DNA from 2 places in the Deinococcus misasensis DSM 22328 genome. Region 1 is predicted to be linked to the other one. Evidence: riboswitches for the same ligand, from Rfam matches in the RefSeq annotation. Region 1 holds a riboswitch; the other holds the start of a gene.
What was found. A riboswitch is a leader RNA that binds a small molecule or an ion and turns the genes downstream of it on or off. The one in region 1 is predicted to bind cobalamin.

Region 1 (3,408 bases):
GTTTTGTTGCCGATCTGGACAGAAAGGCTCTGGACTTCAAAAGCGTCTGGCATCTTCATGCATTTTTCCTCAAAAGGTACAGGAAGAAAATGCCTCCCACCACGGTCATCACGATGCCCACCGGCAGTTCGGAAGGCCGGATCAGGGTGCGGGCCAGCAGGTCTGCCACCACCAGCAAAACCCCTCCCAACAGGGCGCTCATGGGAATCAAAACCGGATAGTGGGATCCCACCAACCTCCGCATGATGTGGGGCGCAATCAGGCCCACAAACCCGATGATGCCCACGTAACTGACGGCCACCGCGGTCACCAGACTGCTGGCAACGATCAACAACCACTTCAGGCGGTCCACCGGAACCCCGAGACTGTAAGCAGTGGGTTCACCCAGTTGCAAGGTGTTCAAGGGGCGGGCCAGACTTTGCAAGAACAGGCCACCCAGCAACAGGTAAGGGAGCATCGTCTGGATGTTTTGCCAGCTTGCGAAAGCCAGATTGCCCAGCGTCCAGAAGAACACCTGCCGCACATCGTCTTTGTGGTTCAGCATCAGGTAGGTGCTGATGGCCGTGCTGAGGCTTCCCACCACCACGCCGGTCAGGATCAGGTTGGTGGTTTTCAGTACCTTGCCCTGCGCAGACAAAGTCAGGATCAGGGCCACACTCAGGAGGGAAGACCCCAGAGCCAGCGCAGGCAACCATGCATTCGGCACACCCATCACCAGACCGATGGTGGCCCCCAGCGAAGCGCCAGAAGCCACCCCCATCAGGTAAGGATCGGCCAGAGGGTTGCGGAACAGCCCCTGATAGGTGGCCCCACTCATGGCGAGGCACCCACCGACCAGCATCCCCATCAGGACCCTCGGGAAACGCACATCCCACACGATCACTTCCAGACCGTCTCTGGCCTGCCCGGTGATCCCTTTGAAGAGGGCACTCAGGGTGGTGAGGACCGGAATGTTGATGCTGCCCAGACTGACCGCCAGCACCACACACAGCACCAGTGCGCCCACCGTGAACGTCAGGGTGGGATACACGCGCCGTTTGAGGGGCAGGGAGCGTTGCATGGCTTACTTCTTGGCCAGCTCGGGGTGAAGGAGTTTGACCAGACCCTTGAGGGCCTCACCGATGCGTGGACCGGGACGGCCCAGCATTTCATTGAGTTCCCAGGGGATCTCGATGACTTTTTTGTTCTTGACCGCATCGATGCTGCTCCAACCGGGACGTTTCTGGGCATCTGCAAGGCTGAGGCCCAGCATCACCTGAGGGTTTTTCTCGATGACCAGTTCCGGGCTGATTTTCGGGAAATCCCCGAGTTCCGCAGGAATGATGTTTTGTGCCCCGGCTTTGGTCAGGATCACACCCATGAAAGAGTTGGGACCAATGGAGTAAGGGGTGGGGTCAATCTCGAAGTACACTTTGGGGGTTTTGACGGTTTTCGCCAGAATCTCGTACTTTTTGACTTCGGCCTGCACCTTGATGTTCAGGGCTTTGGCTTGGCTTTCCTTGTTCAGCACCTTCCCGAGCAGGGTGGTCTTTCTGAAGATGTCCTGATAGGTCTCAGGGTTGACGGCAATCACGGGAATTCCGGCTTGCTGGAGGCGCTCGGAAAGCTTGCCGTATTTGCTGGCAATCACCAGATCGGGTTTGGCGGCAATCATGCCTTCCACGTTGGGGTTGTAAAGGCCACCGAAAGCCTGCACTTTCTCCACGCTTTTGGGAAAGTTGCTGTAATCGTCGCGCCCAATCAGGCGGTCACAGGCCCCCAGAGCGCAGAGGGTTTCGGTGTTGCTGGGCAGCATGCTGATGATCCGCATGGGCTCTTTTTTGATGACCACGGTGTTGCCCAGATCGTCTTTGATGGTGAGGGGATACTGGGTGGCAAAGGCACTGCCCAGCAGCAACATGGCACTGAAAACAAAACGTTTCACTTGAACTCCTGTTCTTCTCGGGATCAAAAAACCGCCATGCATGGCGGGCGTCTTTGGCAAAACAGGGTTTTGCGCAAAGCCCCCTTCTCCGCGAGAGGTGCTTGCATTCGGGTATTCGGACTTCCTGTGACAGGTTACCGTTGCGCGACAGTCCCGGATTTTCACCGGCGTTCCCCCGGGTTGCTTTCGCAACCGTGTCTCAGCCTACGCTCTTGAGGGGCAGAAATCAAGAACGGACTTGACTGTTTTTGATTCGACACCACCCGAGCTTTTCATCAACGGGTAAGGAAAATGAGCGTAAACTGAAGTGAAACAACATGAAACGGACTGCCCTGACCCTGCTTCTGGCCCTGAGTTCCATCGGCTTTGCCCTGCAAATCAATGTTTCTTACCAGACCATCGGGGCCAGCCGTGCTCCAGCGGTGGTTCAGTTTGCCCTGCAAGCGGATCAAGCCCTCCCAGAGGGAAGCCGTTTCACCTGGGATTTTGGAGATGGAACCTCCAGCACAGACACCAGCCCCAGACACACCTACTACAAACCCGGCAGCTACAAAGCCAGCGTCAAAATTGAGATTCCGGGCAAGAAAGCCAGTCGCATGGAGTTGAACGTCAAAATCGATGGGGAACAGGAAAAAGCGGGATTTGTGGTGCTGTTTGCCCTCGACAACACCGCAGAACTGGTGAATGCCAGCCGCATTTACAAACCCAACCCTGTGGCCAAATGGGTGGTCAATGGCAATGCGGTGCAGGGAGAGCGCATCTTCCTGAAATCCAGTGGCAAAAACAGCAAAGAGAAAGTCCAGTTCAGCATTGAAGGCAGCAAAGGCCGGTACAGCGTGTCCAGTGAATTCAAGCTCGGGAATTACACCAGCAGTTCGGCGTTTGAGGCTGCTGTGCTGGTCCTCACCAACGACCTGAGGGTCAAAGGCTGGAACTGCGACACACAGGATTTTACGGGCACCCCCAAATCCTTGCTGCGCAAGAATGCCTCTCTGGACCGGGCTGCTCTGGCCCAGTCGGTGGGCATGGCGGCCAACCAGTACTTTGACCACAAATCCCCCAGAGACAACTCGCAGCCCATGGACCGTGCCATTGCGGCAGGCTTCAACGCACAGGCGGTTGGAGAAAACATCGCCAGAGGCCAGAAAACCCCGGAAGAGGTGGTGGATGCATGGGCCCACAGCCACGGGCACTGCGTCAACATCATGGGGGATTTTGCAGAACTCGGGGTGGCCTACGTGAACTCTGGAGACAAAACCTTCAAGCACTACTGGACGCAGGTCTTTGGAACCCCGTTTGAAGGTGAGTGAGCAGGAAGTTCACAGTTCCCAGAGGACAGTTCACAGCAAGAAGGCAGGGCAGAATGGGCTCTGCTCAAGTCCACACCTTGGTCCAAACAGCATGAAGTCTGTTCAGTCGGATTCCAGAGGGTAGTATTTGCTGGCGTACACGGCCATGTTGATCAGGACCAGATAGAACAGGAC
Region 2 (3,408 bases), on a different contig from region 1:
CCGCCCTCCTCGCTGAACTGACCATCTTCGACCAGATTGCGTTGCAGAGGAAGTCCAGCTTCCTCAAGGGCCTGCATGTATCCGCTCAGGCGGTCCACAGCATCCATGTGGGTCTCTGGTCCGGTCAAACAGGCAATGTTGCGGTGACCGAGTTCAATCAGATGACGGGTGGCCATGTAACCGCCCAGCACGTTGTTCACCTGCAAGCACTGTTTTTCCAGACCCTCAATGTCACGGCCCACCAACACAATGGGGGTGCTCTGGTTGACTTTGAGCAGGGTCTCCTCTTCGATGAACCCTCCCAGCACAATCAAAGCGTCCACGCGTCTGGACAGCAAAACCTCCATGGGGGCATGGTCTGCAGTGTTGCGCCACTCCTCGGAAACAAAAATGGGATGGTAGCCAGAGTCTTCAAAACCCTGCTCAATCCCTTTGTGAATCATGCCAAAAAACGGTGAGGACACGTCCTGCGTCAGGACCCCCACATTCATGGATTGCCCTCTGGCCAGAGATTGGGCCACCAGATTTGGGCGGTAGCCCAGCTTCTCGATGGCGTCCTGCACCAGTTTGCGACGGCGGGCACTGACTTTACCGGTGCCATTGATGATCCGTGAAACGGTGGCGGTGGACACCCCGGCTTCACGGGCCACCATTTCCACAGTGACGTTTTCAGCCATGCTCGGGCACCTCGATGTGTGAAGAGCGCATGTTTGTTCCTTTCATGGGAGATGCGAATGGAATCATTTTTCCATGATTGTACCCCTTGTTTGTGGGCATGCACTGAAAAACGTCCAACCTGAGAGGTTGGACCCGGTATAAAAAAGCAGGCACGTCTAGGATTTTCAGATGGCAGGTTCAGGCGGTTTCTGGCTTGAAACGGTACCCTTGTCCCCACACCGTTTGAATCCAGCCTGCATCCTGCAGCTTCTTGCGCAAGTCGGCAATTTTGATGTCCACATTCCGCACGTCTGAACAATGGCCCTGCCAGACGGTTTCCATCAGGTGGTCTCTGGAATGCACCTGACCGGGATGTGCAGCCAGAGTGAGGAGCAATTTGAACTCCAGAGGGGTGGTTTCCACCTGTTTGCCCTGATGAAACACCGTGCGTTCAGAGAGGTCCAACTGGAAAGGACCTCTGGACAGCACATCGCTGTTCTGGTGGTGGCGCAGCAACGCACGAATGCGCAAAACCATTTCCTGCTCGTCAAAAGGCAGTGGCATGACTTCATCGATTCCGTTTTGCAGGGCAGCAATGCGCAGGTTGCGGTGCAAAGTGCTGCTGAGCCACAGAATGGGCAGGGTCAGGTGATGTTCCCGGACCCTCTGGGCGAACCCAAGGGCATCGGTGGAGGTCAGGGCAGGCCCGAGCACCACCAGCTTCACCGTTTTGAGGTGTTGCAGGGCTTTGTGGGTTTGTGGGCAATGGAGCACATCAAACCCCATCGCAGAAAGCAATTCTGTAAATGGCTGGCGAATTTCCGATCCGGCATGGACCACCAGAATCTGCTGCATGCCTCACTGTACGGATTTGCATGAGTCAATTCAGCAGGGGTTTGCCCAGCAAGAGATCAGGGAATCACCCAGTTTTGTGGGCTTTTTGACGGTTTTTACCTCAGACAGAACCTCTGTTTCGTTCAGGCTTGACAGTGCTCTCAGCATCTGGGGTGTTGGATTGCTCTGGACAGGTATGATGGCTTCGGTCAGCATTGCAGGGGAACACCGGTGAAATTCCGGGACTGACGCGCAACGGTAACCTTCACAGGAAGTCCGAATGCCTGCCTGACTTTTGCCTCGCGATTCGGGCGTGCAGGACACTGCCTGCACCAATTCAACCCAGATTGCTTTCAAGGAAAACATGACCCGAGACATTCCCCGTCTGGTGCTGGCAGCACCCCACTCCAATGCTGGAAAAACCACGGTGGCCAGTGCCGTGTGTGCAGGGTTCAAGCACATGGGTTTGCAGGTGCAACCCTTCAAGCTCGGGCCGGATTATCTGGATCCCACCCATCTGGGCCGGGCTGCAGGGGTGAATGCCCGAAATCTGGACAGTTACCTTCTGCCTCCAGAGCGCTTGCATGCCCTGTTTGAGCGCGGTTCACAGCATGCCGACATCAATGTTCTGGAGGGGGTGATGGGCCTTTTTGACGGCAAAAGCCCCCTTTCCGATGAACACTCCACAGCAGACCTGGCACGGATGCTGAAGGCTCCAGTGGTGCTCGTGCTGGACGCTTCAGGAACCGCACGCACCATTGCAGCAGTGGCTCTGGGCCTCAAAAACTTTACGGCAGATCTGGAGGTCGCTGGGGTGATCCTGAACCGGGTCGGATCGGCCAAACATGCTGAGCTGTGTGAAATGGCCTTGCAGCAGGTGGGCATCCGAAGTTTTGGATTTGTGGTGAACCGCCCCAGTCTGGCGTTGCCTTCAAGGCACCTCGGGTTGCTGGGGGCAGAACACCATGCCCTGCCAGAGCACGCCCTCCAGGAAGCTTTCAGCACCCTCGATTTGGAGGGCTTGCTGGAGGTGGCCCAAAGTGCACCTGCTTTGCCATCCAGTGCTGCAGCAACCTTACCTCTGGGCAAAGTGAAACTGGGCATTGCCATGGATGAGGCGTTTCGTTTCTATTATCAGGATGCGCTGGATGTGCTGGAGGACCTCGGGGCCACGTTGCTGCCTTTTTCTCCGCTCAGGGATGCCGGGGTTCCAGAGTGTGACGGTTTGCTGCTGGGTGGAGGATACCCAGAAGTGCATGCCCGTGAACTCAGCGAAAACCAGAGCATGCGGGAAAGCATCTGGGCATTTGCCCTTTCAGGAAAGCCTGTGATCGGAGAGTGCGGTGGTCTGATGTACCTGTCAGAGACCCTCACCACCCTTGAGGGAGAGGTCTTCGAGATGTGCAAAGTGGTGCCCCACCACACCGAAATGACCCCCCAGTTGGCTCTGGGTTACCGTGAAGTGACCTTCTTGCAGGACACCCCTCTGGGTGTGGCTGGAACGCAAGTTCGCGGGCATGAGTTTCATTTTTCACGCCTGAAGGAAAGCCCCACCCATCCGGCTTATCAGACCGATGCTGGCCCAGAGGGCTACGCCAGAGGCAACGTGCTGGCCAGTTACGTGCATTTGCATTACGCAGGGTTTCCTGTTCTGGCCCGGCATTTTATGCAAAACCTGCTGGAAGGACAAGCTCTGGATTCCCATCTGGTGCCTTAACCAAGCAGGAAGTGGTTTTTGCCACTTTGCTTCACCTGATACATCAAACGGTCTGCCCGTTGCAGCAGAGTGGTCAACTGGTCTTGCTCCTGTCCCATGGTGATGCCGATGCTGGCCCCAAAATGCACTTTGCACCCTTCATGCACAAAAGGGGACTGCAGGGTCCTGAGCAACCTCTGGGCGATTCTGGGCAGCACTTC

Region 2: linked by a shared signal. The riboswitch ahead of Q371_RS03590 (cobyrinic acid a,c-diamide synthase CobB) and the one ahead of Q371_RS23920 (ABC transporter substrate-binding protein) in region 1 are both predicted to bind cobalamin.

Annotation. Positions count from the first base shown of each region.
Region 1 is NZ_KN050781.1:117,764-121,171, reverse strand. It holds gene Q371_RS23930 (ABC transporter ATP-binding protein) at 1-59, opposite strand, end outside; gene Q371_RS23925 (FecCD family ABC transporter permease) at 56-1,060, opposite strand; gene Q371_RS23920 (ABC transporter substrate-binding protein) at 1,064-1,924, opposite strand; adenosylcobalamin-variant (AdoCbl-variant) riboswitch at 2,026-2,116, opposite strand; gene Q371_RS26310 (CAP domain-containing protein) at 2,242-3,234, shown strand; gene Q371_RS23910 (DUF2270 domain-containing protein) at 3,337-3,408, opposite strand, start outside.
Region 2 is NZ_JQKG01000003.1:88,771-92,178, forward strand. It holds gene Q371_RS03575 (LacI family DNA-binding transcriptional regulator) at 1-677, opposite strand, end outside; gene Q371_RS03580 (response regulator transcription factor) at 856-1,512, opposite strand; adenosylcobalamin-variant (AdoCbl-variant) riboswitch at 1,699-1,785, shown strand; gene Q371_RS03590 (cobyrinic acid a,c-diamide synthase CobB) at 1,856-3,208, shown strand; gene Q371_RS25240 (sensor domain-containing diguanylate cyclase) at 3,205-3,408, opposite strand, start outside.